2 regions of the Stenotrophomonas muris genome follow, and region 2 is predicted to be linked to the other one. Evidence: riboswitches for the same ligand, from Rfam matches in the RefSeq annotation. Region 2 holds a riboswitch; the other holds the start of a gene.

Region 1 (9,060 bases), 720 kb from region 2:
CTCGCTGTACGAACGCGACCGCGACGTGTTCGCCAACTGCGAGAGTTGAGGGGTGTTCGGCAGGGCTTGCAGCCCTGCACCTGCCGGGGCAACGGCCGAAGCAACAGCAACAGCGTGCATTCCGTGGGATGGCGGGGTGGGCCCGGTTGCGGGAGACGCCGTAAACCCATCCTTGGGGGCTTGGCCGCGGCATCCATGCCGCGGACACTCCCGCCACCGGACCCACCCCGCCTTCGACAGTTTTCCGCGATCTGTTGGACATGCCGATGGGGTCGGATCCGTTTTCCGTAGGAAAACGGATCCGACCCCATTTTGATTGTCGATATCTGACAGATGTGTCGACCAAGGTCGACACCTACCGACAGCACACGGAATCTGTCAGAGGTGGGGCGGTGTCGGAGTGCGGGGTGTCAGCCGCATGGATGCGGCTGCCAAGCCTACACGGACGTACTTGCGGCGTCCCCGCACTCCGACACCGCCCCGCCAAACCACGGATAGTCCGCTGTTGCTGTTGCTTCGGCTTTGCCGTTTGTTGAAGGCCTCTGCGGGTGCCGGGCGCCGCCCGGCCGACTTCCGCCACTTGCGGAGGCAGCGGCTGCCCACTAGCCTTCGGCCGTCGTTCACCACCCAAGGACCGCCCGTGAAACACCGTCATCTCCTGCTGGCCTCGGCAATCGCCGCCGCCACGCTGGCCCTGGCCGCCTGCAAGAAGGAAGCTGCCCCAGGCACCGATACCGCCAGCAGCAGCGCCCCGGCCGGCGAAACCGCCGACCAGTTCGTGGCCCGCATCAATGCCGAGTTCAAGGCCGCCTACCCGGAGATGACCTCGGCGCAGTGGCTGTCCTCCACCTACATCAATAGTGATTCGGAACGCATCGCGGCCAAGGCCAACGAGCGCTCGCTGACCCAGCTCAACAGCTGGATCGAACAGGCTGCGAAGTTCGACGGCAAGCCGATGAGCGAGGACAGCAAGCGCGCGATCCACCTGCTGAAGCTGATGTCGTCGATGCCGGCACCGCGCGACCCGGCCAAGCTGGCCGAGCTGACCCAGATCGCCACCCGCATGGAAGGCAGCTATGGCGCCGGCAAGTACTGCACCGATGCCAACGATCCGAACTCCTGCCGCCAGCTGGGCGAGCTGGAGCAGGTGCTGGCACGCAGCCGCGACTATGACAAGCAGCTCGACGCCTGGCAGGGCTGGCACAGCACCACCAAGAACATGCGCGGCGACTACCAGAAGTTCGTCGGCCTGGTGAACGAAGGCGCCAAGGGCATGGGCTTCACCGATGCCGGCCAGATGTGGCGCAGCGGCTATGACATGCCGCCGGAGCAGATCGGCCCGGAAACCGACCGCCTGTGGGAACAGGTCAAGCCGATGTACGAGCAGCTGCACTGCTACGCACGCGGCAAGCTGGACAAGACCTACGGCAAGGACAAGGCCGAAGTGGGCAACGGCCTGATCGCCGCGCACCTGCTGGGCAACATGTGGCAGCAGGACTGGTCGAACCTGTGGGACCAGCTGGAACCGTACCCGGGCGCCGGCAGCCTGGACATCACCGCGGCGCTGGAGAAGCAGTACCAGACCAACCTGAGCGCGGCGCTGGCCAAGGCCGGCAAGGATGCCAACGTGGCCGCGCAGTACAAGGCGCAGCGCGAGGCCGAACTGCGCACCGCCAAGCAGATGACCGAACGCGCGCAGGACTTCTACGTGTCGCTGGGCATGCCGTCGCTGCCGCAGTCGTACTGGGAACGCACCCAGTTCATCAAGCCCGATGACCGCGATGTGGTCTGCCACGCCAGCGCCTGGGACATGAACATGGAAGGCGACGTGCGCACCAAGATGTGCATCAAGCCGAACGAAGAGAACTTCACCACCATCTACCACGAGCTGGGCCACATCTATTACGACCTGGCCTACAACCCGCTGCCGCCGCTGTTCCAGGGCGGTGCCAACGATGGGTTCCATGAAGCGATCGGCGACACCATCGTGCTGGCGATGACCCCCAAGTACCTCAGCTCGATCGGCCTGGTCGATGCGCCGACCGAAAGCCGCGAAGCGGTCATCAACAACCAGATGCGCATGGCGCTGTCGGGCGTGTCGTTCCTGCCGTTCGGGCTGATGATCGACCGCTGGCGCTGGGGTGTGTTCGATGGTTCGATCACCGCCGACAACTACAACAAGGCATGGTGGGACCTGAAGGCCAAGTACCAGGGCGTGGCGCCTGCCAGTACCCGTGGCGAGGAGTTCTTCGATCCGGGCGCGAAGTACCACGTGCCAGGCAACACCCCGTACACCCGCTACTTCCTGGCGCGCATCCTGCAGTTCCAGTTCTACAAGGGCCTGTGCGACGCGGCCGGCTACAAGGGCCCGCTGCATGAGTGCACCTTCTACGGCAACAAGGAAGCCGGCCAGAAATACTGGGCGATGCTGAGCAAGGGTGCCAGCCAGCCGTGGCAGGCCACGCTGAAGGAGCTGACCGGCACCGACAAGCTCGATGCCGGCCCGATGATCGAGTACTTCACGCCGGTCAACGAGTGGCTGAAGCAGCAGAACGAAGGCCAGATGTGCGGCTGGCAGGCCAACGCGGCCCCGGCGGCAAAATGAAAAAAGGGGCGGGTCCGCAAGGATCCGCCCCTTCCTGGTAGTGCCGGCCGCTGGCCGGCAACCACGCGATGAAGACCCCGCGGGCAGCCGGCCAGCGGCCGGCTCTACCGGAATGCCTGTCAGCTGTCCTTCTTCGCCGCCATCGCCGCGGCCAGGTCCGCCTTGAACTCCTCGAAGGTCTGGCCCTTTTCCTTCGCTTCGGCCTGTGCGGCGTCGCGCAGCGCATCGGAGTACATCAGGCGCACCGGCGTGCCGTTGCGCTCGTGCAGTTCACCGGCCTGCATGATCAGCGCCAGTACCTGCGCGGCGGAGTCACTGTGGCCGGCGATACGGCCGTCCATGCCCAGCACCCATTCGCCATCGCGGCGCACGACACCGGCCAGCAGGGTGCGCTGCGCGTCGCGCAGTTCCGCATGTGGCTCCACCGGCGAGGCCTGGGCAGCGGCCTTGTTGGCGGCCTGCTTTTCCTGGCGACGGCGCTGGTCGCGGCGGGTCTTGGAGCTGGTGGACATGGTGCGGTACCGCTGCGAAAGGGGGCGCAAGGATAGCGCACCCCACGCGCAGCACCGCTTCACGCGCGCTCGATCCAGCAAGGTCAGTCCAGCACCTTGCCGTGCCGCCAGTAACCCATGAAGGTGATCGTGCGGCGGTCCAGCCCGCACTCGCGGACCAGATGGCGACGGATCGCCATCACCGCTCCCGCCTCGCCTGCCACCCAGGCATACAGCGGCCCGGCCACGCTGGCATCGGCCTGTTCCCAGAGAATCTGCGCGTCAACGTCGATCTCTTCCAGTTCTTCGCCAGCGACCACGCTCGAGGCGGCCAGGCGCGCCTGCACCGCCTGCAACAGGGGCGCCCCGTACGCCGCCCGCCCGCGCGGCAACCAGACCAGCTCGGCCGTGGCCGGCGCCTTCAGGCGAACCGCATCACCGGCCTGCGCCACTTCCAGCAGGGCCAGCGTACGTGGCGGATCCACCCTGGCCGCCAGTTCCTCAAGAATGCCGGCCACTGCCGGCAGCGCGGTCTCGTCAGCCACCAGCAGCACCTGGCCAACGCCGGCCGGCGGCTTCCATTCCCAGCCCTCGCTGCTGTCGGCGCAGTCGGCATCCGGGGCCAGCAGCACCACGCGGTCGCCCGGCCGTGCATGGATGGCCCATCGCGAGGCCGGCCCGGTCTCGCCATGCAGCACGAAATCAACATCGACCTCGCCCTGCTCTGCACGCAGCTGGCGGAGGGTGTAGGTGCGCATCGGCGGGCGCTGATCGTCCGGCAGGGCCCGATAGCGTGGGTACCAGTCCTCGCCGCTGGGGACCTGCGGCACCTCCTGGCCGGGCAAGGGGAAGAACACCTTGATGCGCTGGTCGGGCCCTCCGGTCGTCATCCGCGCCACTTCGGCACCGGTGAACACCATGCGGTCCAGGGAAGGGGAAAGAACGCGGCGCTCCTTCAGCGCCACCTCGAACAGGCGGTAGGTCTGCTGCGCAGCCATGGGGAACCTCATGCAACGACAGTGGATCGGCTGGCTGTCGTGCACCTGTGCACCGGCTGGCTGGAGTGCCCAGCCTAGTCCGGCGGTTTCCCGTCGCAAGCGTTGCGGGCGTCGTAGCCTGCCCTACCCCTGCGCGCTGCTCAGTGACCCGTGCAGGCTGCCTGCGCCGCGCGTTCGCGCCGGTGTTCCCAGTACCAGAACACGAAGCCGGCGCCGAAGAACCCAGCCTGGCCCAACGCCAGGTGCAGCGGGCTGGCGCTGAGCAGCGGCGACACCACGCCGGCCACCACGGTGCTGATCATCAGCTGCACGAAGGCCTGCAGCGACGAGGCCAGGCCGCGCTGGTGCGGGTACATGTCCAGCACCGCCAGCGCCAGGATCGGGAAGATCAGCGCCATGCCCATGCCACCCAGGAAGATCGGCAGCACCGCCCACGGCAGCACGAACTGCGGCGCCAGCGCCACGTAGCCGACGTTCAGCAGCACCGACAGCGCGCACAGGCCGAAACCAATGGATACCTGGCGGGTGGGCGTGGTGTGCCCGGCCATGCGCCCGGACAGGAACGAGCCGGTGGTCATGCCGCCGATGGTGGGGATGAACAGCCAGGCGAAACCGCCCTCGCCCAGGTGCAGGTGCTGCATCACGAACACCGGTGCCGAGGAGATGTACAGGAAGATGCCACCGAAACCGATGCTGCCGGCCAGCGCCAGGCGCAGGAAGCGCGGATTGAAACCGATGCGCACGTAATCACGCATCAGCACCCGCGGCGACAACGGAACGCGCGCTTCGAGCGGATGGGTCTCCGGCAGGTAGCGGGCGGTGGCCGCCAGCAGAACCAGTGCGAACACCACCAGGAACCAGAAGATCAGCGGCCAGCCAGCACCGCTGAGCAGGATCCAGCCACCGATGATCGGCGCGATCGCCGGGGCGATGCCGAACAGCATCGACACCTGGCTCATCAGCCGCTGCGCGTCGTGACCGTGGTACAGGTCGCGGATCACCGCGCGGCCGACGATCATGCCGACGCCTGCGGACAGGCCCTGCAGGGCGCGGAACCCCAGCAGCGTGGTCAGATCGGTGGACAGCGCACAGCCGACCGAGGCGCCGACGAACACCACCAGGCCGCCGAGGATCACCCGCTTGCGGCCCCAGGCATCGGACAGCGGGCCGTGTGCCAGGCTCATCAGGCCGTAGAACAGCAGGTACACGCTGATGGTCTGCTGCACCGCCACCTCGTCCACCGCCAGGCGCTGGGCCAGCTGCGGGAACGCTGGGAAGATGGTGTCGATCGAGAACGGACCGAACATGGCCAGGCCGGCGAGCAGCAGGGCCATGCGGCGGGTGGAAGGAGCAACAGCGGCGGTCATGGAGAAGGCGTCCGGCAGGGCCATGCGCGGCACGCACGGCGGGCGCCAGTCCCCTGCAGCAGGGACGGCGCCAGATGAATTCGGGTATCCGCCCATCATAGGTGGGGATTGCGCCTGATGCCATGCAGCAGTGCACAAAACGCACGGGCGGGCCATCGGCCATTCAGGCGCCGCGGCCGGGCCCGCAGGCGGCTGGCGCGCCCGCAACGGGCTATAATCGGCGGGCAACACGGTGGGAGAAGCGGAACACCGCTGCCGAAGGCGCAACGCCCGTAATCGCTCAGGCCCGATACCACCCGTAACACAACTCTGGAGAGACCGGTTCGATCCGGCGCCGAAGGGGCACGAAGCCGCGGTTTTCCGCGCTTCCAAACTCTCAGGCAAAAGGACAGAGGGGCGCCCCGCAGACCGCCGACCGGCGGCTTGTGCCCGTGCGTGTGCCCTTTCCTGACGGATCCTTCGCCATGTCCCAGAACACCCCTTCCCTGCGTGAGCTCGAGCACCACAATGCGTTCGTCGAGCGCCACATCGGCCCCAACGATGCCGAGATCGCGCAGATGCTCGACGTCGTCGGCCACGCGTCGCTGGATGCGATGACCGATGCCATCGTACCGGCCAAGATCAAGTCGCCGGCGCCGCTGGCACTGCCGGAATCGATGACCGAAGTGCAGGCACTGGCGAAGATCCGTGCGATCGCCGACAAGAACACCGTGCTGCGCAGCTTCATCGGCCAGGGCTACTACGGTACCCACACGCCGAACGTGATCCTGCGCAACATCCTGGAAAACCCGGCCTGGTACACCGCCTACACCCCGTACCAGGCCGAGATCTCGCAGGGCCGCATGGAAGCGCTGATCAACTTCCAGACCCTGTGCGCCGACCTCACCGGCATGGAAATCGCCAACGCCTCGCTGCTGGACGAAGCCACCGCCGCAGCTGAAGCGATGACCCTGGCCAAGCGTTCGGCCAAGTCGAAGTCGGACACCTTCTTCGTGCACGACGCCGTGCACCCGCAGACCCTGGAACTGCTGCGTACCCGCGCCGAGCCCATGGGCATCGTGCTGCGCGTCGGCACCCCGGCCGAGGCACTGGAAGCAGAAGCCTTCGGCCTGCTGCTGCAGTACCCGGACACCTTCGGCCAGATCGGCGACTACAAGGCGCTGGTCGAGGCCGTGCACGCGCGCGGCGGCCTGGTGGCCGTGGCCACCGACCTGCTGGCGCTGACCCTGCTGGCCGCCCCGGGCGAATGGGGTGCGGACATCGTGGTCGGCAACAGCCAGCGTTTCGGCGTGCCGTTCGGCTTCGGCGGCCCGCACGCCGCATTCATGGCCTGCCGCGACGCCTACAAGCGCTCGATGCCGGGCCGCCTGATCGGCGTCTCGGTCGATGCCCAGGGCAACCCGGCCTACCGCCTGACCCTGCAGACCCGCGAGCAGCACATCCGCCGCGAGAAGGCCACCTCCAACATCTGTACCGCACAGGTGCTGCTGGCGGTGATGGCCTCGATGTATGCCGTGTACCACGGCCCGGAAGGCCTGACCCGCATCGCCCGGCGCACCCACCGCCTGGCCTCGATCCTGGCCGCCGCGCTGCGCGAGGCCGGCGTGCAGGTCGGTGGCGACTTCTTCGACACCCTGCATGTCACCGGCGTGCACGCCGATGAGATTCACGCCAAGGCCCGCGCCGCCGGTTACAACCTGCGTGCGATCGACAGCGACTCGGTCGGCATCAGCCTGGACGAGACCGCCACCCGCGCCGACGTGGTCGCACTGGCCGCCGTGTTCGGTGCGCAGGCCGACGTCGACGCGCTGGATGCCAGCACCGCCGATGCGCTGCCGGCCGGCCTGCTGCGCCAGTCCGCGTTCCTGACCCATCCGGTGTTCAACACCCACCACAGCGAGCACGAACTGCTGCGCTACCTGCGCTCGCTGGCCGACAAGGACCTGGCGATGGACCGCACGATGATCCCGCTGGGCTCGTGCACCATGAAGCTCAACGCCACCGCCGAGATGATCCCGGTGACCTGGCCGGAGTTCTCGCAGATCCACCCGCTGGTGCCGGCCGACCAGGCGCTGGGCTACAAGGAACTCATCGACACGCTGGAAGCGATGCTGGTGGAATGCACCGGCTATGACGCGGTCAGCCTGCAGCCGAACTCCGGCGCGCAGGGCGAGTACGCCGGCCTGCTGGCGATCCGCGCCTACCACCGCTCGCGCGGCGAAGGCCACCGCGACATCTGCCTGATCCCGGATTCGGCGCACGGCACCAACCCGGCCTCGGCGCAGATGTGCGGCATGAAGGTGGTGGTGACCAAGACCGATGCCAACGGCAACGTCGACGTCGAGGACATCCGCCTCAACGCCGAGAAGTACAGCGACCGCCTGGCTGCGATCATGATGACCTACCCGTCCACGCACGGCGTGTTCGAGGAAGAGGTGGTGGAGATCTGCGAGATCATCCACAAGCACGGCGGCCAGGTGTACACCGACGGTGCCAACATGAATGCCCTGGTCGGCGTGGCCAAGCCGGGCAAGTGGGGGTCGGACGTTTCGCACCTGAATCTGCACAAGACCTTCTGCATCCCGCACGGCGGTGGCGGCCCGGGCGTCGGCCCGTGCGCGGTCAAGGAGCACCTGGCCCCGTTCCTGCCGGGCAAGCTGGGTGACAACGGCCCGGTCGGCATGGTCAGCGCGGCCAGCTTCGGCAGCGCCTCGATCCTGCCGATCAGCTGGATGTACATCGCGATGATGGGCCGCGACGGCCTGCGCAAGGCCACCCAGGTCGCGCAGCTCAACGCCAACTACATCGCCAAGCGCCTGGCCCCGCACTTCAAGACCCTGTACACCGGCCGCAACGGCCTGGTGGCGCACGAGTGCATCCTGGACGTGCGCCCGCTGGAGAAGACCAGCGGCATCGGTGCCGAGGACGTGGCCAAGCGCCTGATCGACTTCGGCTTCCATGCCCCGACCCTGAGCTTCCCGGTGGCCGGCACGCTGATGGTGGAGCCGACCGAGAGCGAATCGCTGCACGAACTGGATCGCTTCATCAACGCGATGATCCAGATCCGCGAGGAGATCACCGCGATCGAAGACGGCCGCCTCGACCGCGAGGACAACCCGCTGAAGAACGCGCCGCACACTGCCACCGCAGTGACCGCCAGCGAGTGGACCCACGCCTACCCGCGTGAACTGGCCGCCTTCCCGCTGGCCAGCCTGAAGCAGAGCAAATACTGGCCGCCGGTGGCGCGTGTCGACAACGTGTACGGCGACAAGAACGTGATGTGCGCCTGCATCCCGGTCGATGCCTACAAGGATGATGAAGTCGAGGCGTGATTCCTCACTGCATCGGTAAAGAAAACGGCCCGCGCAAGCGGGCCGTTTTCATGGGGCGTGTGGACCAAGGCCCACACCCACAAGCATCCGATCACGGGTCCGGCATCTGCCCCAGGCTCAACTGCCACGACACGCCAAAGCGGTCCTGCACCCAGCCGTAGCGATTGCTGAAGTCATAGTCGCCCACCGGCATCAACCAATGGCCGCCCTCACCCAGCACGCGTGCCGCGCGCTCGAACTGCTCGGCACCGGAACACTCGACGAACA
Region 2 (9,060 bases):
TCGACAGCCAGGGCTTCAAGCTCGGTGAGCAGTTCGTGCCGGCCCGCACCGTGGTCTGGGCCGCCGGCGTGGCCGCTTCACCACTGGCGCGCACGCTGGACGTGCCGCTGGACCGCGCCGGCCGCGTGCAGGTGCAGCCGGACCTGACCCTGCCCGATCACCCGGAGCTGTTCGTGGCCGGCGACCTGGCCGCACTGAGCCAGGCCGACGGCAAGCCGGTTCCCGGCGTGGCGCCCGCGGCCAAGCAGATGGGCAAGTACGTGGCCGAGGTGGTCCGTGCACGCCTGCACGGCAAGGCGGCACCGGGGCCGTTCAAGTACGCCGACTACGGCAACCTCGCCACCATTGGCCGCATGGCCGCGATCGTGCACCTGGGCCGGCTGCAGCTCTCTGGCGTGCTGGCCTGGTGGTTCTGGCTGGCCGCGCACGTGTTCTTCCTGATCGGCTTCCGCAACCGCATCGTGGTGCTGCTGAACTGGGCGGTCGCGTACTGGAGCTACCAGCGCAGCGCGCGCATCATCTTCGGTGATGACCAGGACGACCGGCGGCCGAGGCGGTAAGGCCGCACGCAACAGGGGTCGGATCCCTTTCCGCGGGAAAGGGCTCTGACCCCGTCAACAAACATGGAGCGCCATCCACGCATGGCGTGGATCTACTTCCGGCAGAAGTCCTCCTTCCTCGCGGTGTCCGCAATCTGCGCGGTACTCCAATGCCGGGTGATCCAGATCGCCAACGCGGTGCTGCTGAGATGCCAGCGCAGCATGCCGCGCCGAGGTTGCCGCCACAGGTGGCGCCGGGCAATCCAGAAGGCCTCCCGCTCCACTTCAGGCACCTTGTTCTTCATCCCGTCCTTGTCGAAGAACTGGGCGGTGAAGCGCCAGGGGTTCATCGGCTGGTATCCCGCCCGTGGCTCACCGCTGCACGCAGCCACACCACTGGGCGCGCGGTCGGCCGGCTTCGGCCGACCGTCCACCAATGCCAGCCCGAGCAGATACAGCAGGCCAGGCAGCAGCGCGATGCCGGCGACCAGCACGACGACGGAGATCCATGCGTTGCCGGCGGCACGCATCGCTCAGTGCGCCTTCGGTTTCGGGTACCACAGTGCGTTGACGATGACCCAGCGCTGGTCGAAACGCCCCATGTGGAAGTAGTCGACGAACCACGGGGTTTCCAGCCGCACCGAGGCCGCGTTGCCGGTCACGTCCAGCACCGTGCAGCGGCGATCCCATTGATCCTTCGGGGTCTTCAGCGCGCCCTGTTTCGTCAGCGAGACCAGCTCTTCCTTCGACATCCGGCGCAGGCCCAGGCGCTCGTCGGGTGTATCGCCGAGGACCGCGCGCTTGGCCAGGTCCGGGTGCAGCGAACGGGCGACGCGCTGCGGATCGGCCTCCAGCTGGCCATCGACGTAGTCGTGGCAGGTGGCTTCGATGGCCGCGATCGTGGCGGGGTCGGCGGCAGGGCTCGTTGCTGCGGAAAGCGCGAACAGCAGGGCAATCGTGGACATCCGGGTCTCCGGCTCTGGGCGCGGGCGGATCATCGCATGGGCCGAACGGCCCATCCACGCATGACGTGGATCTACTGTAGAGCCGAGCCCATGCTCGGCTCCCGCATCGGGCAGACGGAACAACAGCCGAGCGTGGGCTCGGCTCTACAGAAGCGCAGGATCCGTTGCCTGCAGCCAGGCCAGCTTGCGTTCGCGGGGCTGCTGCTTGAGTTGCCACTCGGCCCGCGAGGCCGCGGCCCGGTCCGGGTATTCGCGCACGGCCAGCACGCGCAGCGGCGGCCGGGCCCGGGTGTAGCGCGCGCCCTTGCCGGCCTGGTGGGCGGCGAAACGCGCCTCCACATCGGTGCTGATGCCGGCGTAATAGCTGCCATCGCGGCATTCGAGCAGGTACAGGAACCACGGGCGGACGGACGGGGCCATGCCTGGATTATGCCGTGCTGCACTGCAGCGGATATACTGGCGCCCGAATGCAGGAGAGAGGCGCCGCGCTGGCGCCCGCCGAAGGCGCAGGCTCCCATGATCGCTCAGGCCGGTGGGCTGGAATCCCACCAACCATGCATTCGACTCGCCGAGCTGGAGAGAGGTCACCGGGCACGCCCGGGGCGATCCGCCGAAGGGGCACGCGGTCCATGCCGCTGAACTCTCAGGCAAAAGGACAGCGGGAGCGGCACCGGTCATCGTCATCCCGTCATTGCGCAGGCAGTGGCGGTGGTCGCGCATGGCCGGCCCCACCGCGCCCGGAGCCTGTCCCATGCTGCTGTCCATCATCTACCTGATCGCCATTTCCGCCGAAGCCATGACCGGCGCACTGTCCGCCGGCCGCCGCCGCATGGACCTGTTCGGCGTGGTCATGATCGCCTGCGTCACCGCCCTCGGGGGTGGTTCACTGCGCGACATCCTGCTCGGCCACTACCCGCTGGGCTGGGTGAAGCACCCCGAGTACCTGGGCTTCACCGTATGCGCGGCGCTGATCGCCACCTGGGTGGCGCGCTGGATGCATCACTTCCGCCGCACCTTCCTGGTGCTCGACGGGCTGGGCCTGATCGCCTTCACCCTGATCGGCTGCTCGATCGCGCGCGAAGCCGGCCATGCAATGCCGATCGTGCTGATCGCCGGCATGCTGACCGGCGCGTTCGGCGGGGTGCTGCGCGACATCCTCTGCAACGAGGTGCCACTCATCTTCCAGAAGGAGCTGTACGCGATCATCGCGCTGCTGACCGGCGCGGCCTATCTGTTGCTGCTGCACTGGGGCGTGGCCGATGCCACCGCGATCCTGTGCTGCCTCGGCGGCGGCTTCGCGTTGCGCCTGCTGGCGATCCACTACCGCTGGGAAATGCCGAAGTTCGTGTACCACGACGAAGTGCATTGAGCCTCTTCGTAAAGTCGAGCCATGCTCGACTGCTCTTTGCAGCAAACCAACGCGCTTCGCGCGCAGGTCGGGCATGGCTCGACGCTACAGGAAGCGGTATCACCACCCCGGCGATGTACCTGGCGCTGTCGCTCATGCGCAGCGCCAGGCGCATCGCCGGTGCAGATGGGCCGGCCTCCAACTCCGACCGACCCTGATCGCGGCCGCACCCCCGCAGGCGCTGGCCGCCATCCACACACGTGCCGCACTCAGGCGGCTTCGATCAGGCTGCTTCGGACACCTTCACGTCGCGACGGGCGCGCACGGCCGCAGCCAGACGCTCCAGCACCGTCACGGTGGTGTCCCAGTCGATGCAGCCATCGGTGATGCTCTGCCCGTAAACCAGCGGCTGGCCTTCCACCAGTTCCTGGCGGCCACCGACCAGATGGCTCTCGATCATCACGCCAACGATGCGCTGTTCGCCGTCTTCCAGCTGAACAGCAATGTCCTCGATCACCTTCGGCTGGTTCTCGGGGTTCTTCAGGCTGTTGGCGTGGCTGGCGTCGATCATCAGGCGCGTCGGCAGCTTGGCCTTGGCCAGCACCTGGCAGGCGTCGGCGACGCTGCCGGCGTCGTAGTTCGGCTGCTTGCCGCCGCGCAGGATCACATGGCAATCCGGATTGCCGGTGGTCGACACGATGGCGGTGCCGCCCTGCTTGGTGACCGACAGGAAGTGATGCGGGTTGGACGCCGCACCCACCGCGTCAGCGGCGATCTTGACGTTGCCATCGGTGCCGTTCTTGAAGCCGACCGGGCACGACAGCCCCGAGGCCAGCTCACGATGCACCTGGCTTTCGGTGGTACGCGCGCCGATCGCGCCCCACGCCACCAGGTCGGCGATGTACTGCGGCGAGATCACATCGAGGAATTCGACACCGGCCGGCAGGCCGAGCTTGTTGATGTCGCGCAGCAGGCCGCGTGCGATGCGCAGGCCCTTGTCGATCCTGAAGCTGCCGTCCAGGTCCGGGTCGTTGATCAGGCCCTTCCAGCCCACCGTGGTGCGCGGCTTCTCGAAGTACACACGCATGACGATTTCCAGTTCGCCGGCCAGCGCGTCGCGCAGCGGCTTCAGGCGCTGGGCGTATTCGATGGCGGCCTTCGGGTCGTGGATCGAGCACGGGCCCACCACCACTGCCAGGCGGTCGTCACGGCCGTGCAGGATCTGGTGCAGGGCCGCGCGCGAGGCGCTGACGGTGTCGGAGGCTTCATCGTCACAGGGCAGCATCGCCAGCAGCTGGGCAGGCGGTGTCAGCGGTTCGATGGTGCGGATGCGCAGGTCGTCGGTGTGCGGGGGCATTGCAGGAGATCTCCGGAACGTTGGGGTCCCCAGCGTGGCGGCATGAAAAAAGCCGCCAGGTTCGCTGGCGGCTTTCGGGAATGCGTCTGAAGCTTTCTTCAGGGTGAGCGCAGTCCTTCCTCCGCCAGTGGCTTCGGAAAGTAATACCAGTAAAAGCGGGTGGCGGCTGCGTTCATGGGGTGTATTGATAGCACAGCTTTTGCGCAGTGCAAAATGTTTCATCCGCAACCGGGGGTGCGGTTCAGCGAGGCGCGCGCCGGCGCTGCCTACGCGGCAGCAGCCACGCAAAGCTGCTCATTTGCCATGCACTTCCACGTCCAGCAGCAGGCCTTCGTGGATGTCGGCCCAGCGCTCCAGCACGCAGTCCAGCTCCTGCCTGGCCTCGTCCAGCTGCTCGGGATTGAGCAGGGAACGGGTGGTGTAGAGGTCGGAGACCAACCGCCGCAGGGCCGCCTCCGGGATGGCCACCGACGGCCCTTCCCGCCCCGGCAACTGCAATGCCGGGCTGTCGCCAAGCGGGCCGAACAGCGTGACCTGGAGCGTGCTCTGCATGATCAACTTCCCTGCGGATGGACATGGGCAATGTCCTGTTTACCGCGTCCGGGTGACAGGCGCATGTGCCATGCGCGTCCGGAGACGCTGCTACAAGGCGGCCAGGTCGGCAAGGTGCCGCCCCATCCCATCGTCTGCGCCGACGGCGTTGATGGTGGCGAAGTACTGATGCCAACCGGTGGCGGCAATGCCGGCCACCAGCGCATCGGCGTCCGCGCGGCTTGCACAGCGCCAGACCGCATAGAACTGCTCATCGCTGCCGTGCTGTACGCCCCTGGCAATGCGGCCCATCGCCAGCAGTGTGATGCGGACTGGATCGAACTGCTGCATGCCTGCACCGATACGGGCGAAGAAGGCATTCCGCTGCTCGGGCTGGAGCGTGGTCCAGGCGGGGGTGGCGGTATAGAGCTCGATGAAGGTGTGCGACATGCTGCTTCTTCCTTGAAGGTTTGGGGGGTTGCCGGCCAGCGGCCGGCACTACCGGAGCGAGCGCATGGCGCGTTTGCGGATGTAGGCATTGGCATCGCCACGGTGCTGCTGTTGCCAGCGCGCGCACAGCGCACGCAGCCACTGCGGCTGTGTCTTGCCGGCATCATTGAGCCAGTTGCCGACCGAGTCCTGCACATAGCGCTCCGGGTCGTCGGCGAGTGCTTCCAGCATCGCCTCTGCAAGTTCCGGCTGCCGCTTGAACAGCGCGACATGTGTGGCCCACACGCCGCGCGGGCGCAGCGCTTCGCAGGCGAAGCGGCGCAGGTACGGCGATCCTTCCTGCGTCCATGGTTGCAGGTACTCCAGCGCCTGCAGTGGTGCGGCAACAATGTCGGCACGCAGCGCCAGCCACGCCCATTCGCGCACGCCGAAGTGCGGGTCGTCAGCCAGTGGCCGCATCGCCTGCAGCTTGGCCGGCAGCGCCGCGTCGGCGTCGCCGCCGATCAGGTAGCAGGCCCAGCCACGCACCGTGTCTGACGCATGCGCCTGCCAGCGCGCAGGCTCCCCCTGTCCGGCTTCGTGCAGCAACCGCGCCGCCAGCGCCATGCGCTGGGTGATGCCCTTGCCAGAGGCGTCGCGCATGCATTGCAGCGATTCCGGCTCAAGGGCAGGCGCCACCACCTGCAGCAGCGCGGTGAAATCCACGGCCAGGCATTCGGCCAGATGGGTGGCAGCAGCGCTGCCACTGTTGAGTGCATGCAGCCTTTGCGCAGGAACGGGCGTGCTCATGCTGCCGATTCCCGCCCGCCGTCCGTGTGCTGCCAGACCTTGTGCAGCAGCTGCGACAGCTGCTGCTGTTCACCCGCATCCAGGTCGTCGAACAGGCCGCTGATCCATTGCGTGTGCTGCTCGAACAACGACTCGGCCAAGCGCTTTCCCGGTGCGGTCAATACGATCTGCAGACGGCGGCCATCCCCGTCATCGCTGCGACGCTGCAGCAGGCCTTCACGCTGCAGGCCATCGAGCAGGCCGCTGATGGTGGCACGGGTCACGCCGGCACGCTCGGCCAGCAGGTGCGGCGGCAGCGTGCCACCGGCCCCGTGCAGCAGGAACAGCACGATGAAGCGGCCCTCGCTGAGCCCATGCGGTGCCAGCCGCGCGGCGCAGTCGCGATCGATCGACGAGGACAACGAGAGCAGCTGGAAGCACAGGCGCAGTTGCGCGATGTTGGCGTGGCCGCGTCGCTGCGATTCCTCCAGCAGGGCCTGATGCTTGGCTTCGATCATCTCACGAACACGATATGGTTAGGCGCCTAATCATATCACCGGATAGCCGCTACCTGTAAATCACAGCCGATATCAGGGGAGCTTTCCCAGCAGCAGGCGCGCGATCAGCCCGCCGCCCTCGCGGTGCAGCAGCTGCAGTTCGCCTGCGTGACGCCTGGCCACGTTGGCGGCCATGGCCAGTCCCAGCCCGGTCCCACCGGTAGCGCGACTGCGCGAGCTTTCGCTGCGCTGGAACGGTTGCAGCAGGCGGACACGATCAGCTTCGGCGATGCCCGGCCCGCGATCCATCACATCCAGCTGCACCCCATGTCCCCACACGGCGACATGCAGCTCCACGGCGCCCGCGTAACGCTCGGCGTTGTCGATGAGATTGTCGACCGCGCGCCGGAGCAGCAGCGCATCGCCATGCCACGGCAGCGTATCCGGGCACTGAAGCGAAATGTCGACCCCGCGCAGCAGCGCCCCTTGCAGGCATTCCTGCAGCAGGGCAGCCAGATCCAGCGAGCGCATCTGCAAGGGCTGCAGCTCGCCGCGTGCATAGTCCAGCACCTGCTCGATCATCGCGTCCATGCGTTCGATGTCCGCCACCATCCGGGCGGCCTGTGGTGCGGGAGCGAACTCGGCGCGCAGGCGCAGGCCGGTCAGGGGCGTGCGCAGGTCATGCGCCACTGCCGCCAGCATATGGGTCATGTCCTGTGCCTGGACCCGCAGGCGTTCGCGACCGGTGCTGATCGCGGCGGCCAGCATCTGCACTTCGCGTGGGCCATCGTCGGGCAATGGCGACTCGGCCTGCAGGTCGACGCGTGCGCTCGCTTCGGCCAGGCGCCGCAGCGGGCGCCCCAACCGGATCGACGCCCACGCCGCCAACGGCGCCAGCAGGATCGCACCGCCCAACAGGGCGAGCATCACCTGGCGGCGCCAGGCCGCCAGGTCACTATGGTCGCTGCCGACCACCCGCCAGCGGCCGTCGGCCTGGCGCATCCCCAGTTCAAACGGCGGCCACTGCATCGCGGTCAGCAGCGCGGCCTGTGATTTCAGCACGCCAGCACGACCGGAGGCGTCCAGTACCGCGCCACCCTCGATGACCTGCACATCGGGCGCCCTGCCCTGCCCCGTCCATGCCAGGCGTACATCCTCGGCCGGCATGCCCATCTGCGCGGCCGCCAGCTGCGCGAGCCAGTCGCTGGCGCTACCTTGGGGGGGCGCGTCCTGCGTCGCCCTGCGCAATCCCAGTGACGCCGGCGCCTGTTCCCCACGCAGTACCTGCATCGCATGGTCCAGCCGCATCGGTGGCGGCGCGGGCCGGGGCATCCAACCCACCACTGCAACGCTGGCCAGGGTTGCCAGCAGCAGGCTGGCCAGCGCCAGCATCGCGATCCAGCGAGTGGTCGACCACCGGCTGCTCACAGCACCTGTACCTCAGCGTCGAAGCGATACCCTTCCCCGCGCAGTGTCTGCACGAGGGCTTCTGCCCCGGACGCGGCCTGCCCGAGCTTGCGGCGCAGGCGGCTGATCGCGAGGTCAATGGCACGGTCCACGCTGTCACTGGCTTCTCCGCGACTCAACTGCAGCAGCTGCTCACGCCCCAGCACCCGCCCGGGACGTTCGGCCAGCGCCAGCAACAGGGAAAACTCGCCACGACTCAGCACCAGCTCGGCACCGTCCGGTGCGAACAGGCGACGCTGGTCGGGCAGCAATCGCCAGCCATCAAACCGCAGTTCGCTGGCCACCTGCGTGCGCAGCTTGTCCTGACGGCGCAGCAGTGCGCGTACCCGCGCCAGCAGTTCACGCGGATCAAAGGGTTTGGCCAGGTAGTCGTCCGCGCCCATCTCCAGGCCGATCACGCGGTCCGGTGCAGCCCCCATCGCCGACAGCATCAGGATCGGGATCGCCCTCGCCTGCAGCCTGCGGCAGACCGACAGCCCATCCTCACCGGGCATCATCCAGTCGAGGATGATCAGGTCCGGTCGTTCGGCCTGCAGCAGCACGTCCAGTGCCGCCGCATCCGCCGCCAGGCGTACCTGGTAGCCGTGCAGCAGCAGGTGGTCGGCGATGGCGTCGCGGATGCTGGCATCGTCGTCGACGACGATGACACGGATGGGAGTACTCATTCGGACAGTATCCAGCACCTGTGTATCAGGACGGTATCAACGCCGATATTCCGGCGATACGCCGCCGTGCGCCAATGGTCACCCACGATCACTGCGGAGTCTTCCCTTGCGCCTCTTCCTGTTGCCCCTGTTCGCCGCTCCCTTGCCTGCGCTCGCCTCCAACGCCGCCGCGCACATCCTGCCGATGTGGATGCAGGGCGGTCATCCGGCGGTGGCCGTCTCGCTGGACGGGCGCGCCGAACCGCTGCGCTTCGTGGTCGACAGTGCCGCCGGGGCAACGCTGGTCGATGCCCGCGTCGTGCGGCGCTATGGCCTGGAGGATGCGGATGCAGAGGTATCACAGGCGCAAGGGGCGAGTGCAGCTTCGGCGCGGTTGCAGCGCATGCGCAGCACGTCCTGGCAGCTGGGCAGCTGGCAGCTGCAGGCCCAAGCCATGAACGTCGATCTGTCATCGTTGCCGAAGGATGATGATC

What was found. A riboswitch is a leader RNA that binds a small molecule or an ion and turns the genes downstream of it on or off. The one in region 2 is predicted to bind glycine.
Region 1: another riboswitch for glycine. It lies ahead of gcvP (aminomethyl-transferring glycine dehydrogenase); the one in region 2 lies ahead of ACUVWL_RS19710 (trimeric intracellular cation channel family protein).

The regions. Positions count from the first base shown of each region.
Region 1 is NZ_CP199879.1:459,682-468,741, reverse strand. Features, by position in the region: gene ACUVWL_RS01955 (phosphoethanolamine transferase) at 1-49, shown strand, start outside; gene ACUVWL_RS01950 (M2 family metallopeptidase) at 641-2,605, shown strand; gene ACUVWL_RS01945 (hypothetical protein) at 2,725-3,117, opposite strand; gene ACUVWL_RS01940 (siderophore-interacting protein) at 3,201-4,094, opposite strand; gene ACUVWL_RS01935 (multidrug effflux MFS transporter) at 4,235-5,461, opposite strand; glycine riboswitch at 5,761-5,863, shown strand; gene gcvP (aminomethyl-transferring glycine dehydrogenase) at 5,926-8,793, shown strand; gene ACUVWL_RS01925 (VOC family protein) at 8,885-9,060, opposite strand, start outside.
Region 2 is NZ_CP199879.1:4,243,797-4,252,856, reverse strand. Features, by position in the region: gene ACUVWL_RS19730 (NAD(P)/FAD-dependent oxidoreductase) at 1-560, shown strand, start outside; gene ACUVWL_RS19725 (hypothetical protein) at 653-1,069, opposite strand; gene ACUVWL_RS19720 (nuclear transport factor 2 family protein) at 1,073-1,504, opposite strand; gene ACUVWL_RS19715 (GIY-YIG nuclease family protein) at 1,649-1,924, opposite strand; glycine riboswitch at 1,965-2,054, shown strand; glycine riboswitch at 2,068-2,173, shown strand; gene ACUVWL_RS19710 (trimeric intracellular cation channel family protein) at 2,256-2,873, shown strand; gene ACUVWL_RS19705 (3-deoxy-7-phosphoheptulonate synthase) at 3,136-4,209, opposite strand; gene ACUVWL_RS19700 (hypothetical protein) at 4,504-4,761, opposite strand; gene ACUVWL_RS19695 (DUF6616 family protein) at 4,852-5,190, opposite strand; gene ACUVWL_RS19690 (DNA alkylation repair protein) at 5,239-5,979, opposite strand; gene ACUVWL_RS19685 (MarR family transcriptional regulator) at 5,976-6,476, opposite strand; gene ACUVWL_RS19680 (sensor histidine kinase) at 6,549-7,847, opposite strand; gene ACUVWL_RS19675 (response regulator transcription factor) at 7,880-8,587, opposite strand; gene ACUVWL_RS19670 (pepsin/retropepsin-like aspartic protease family protein) at 8,694-9,060, shown strand, end outside.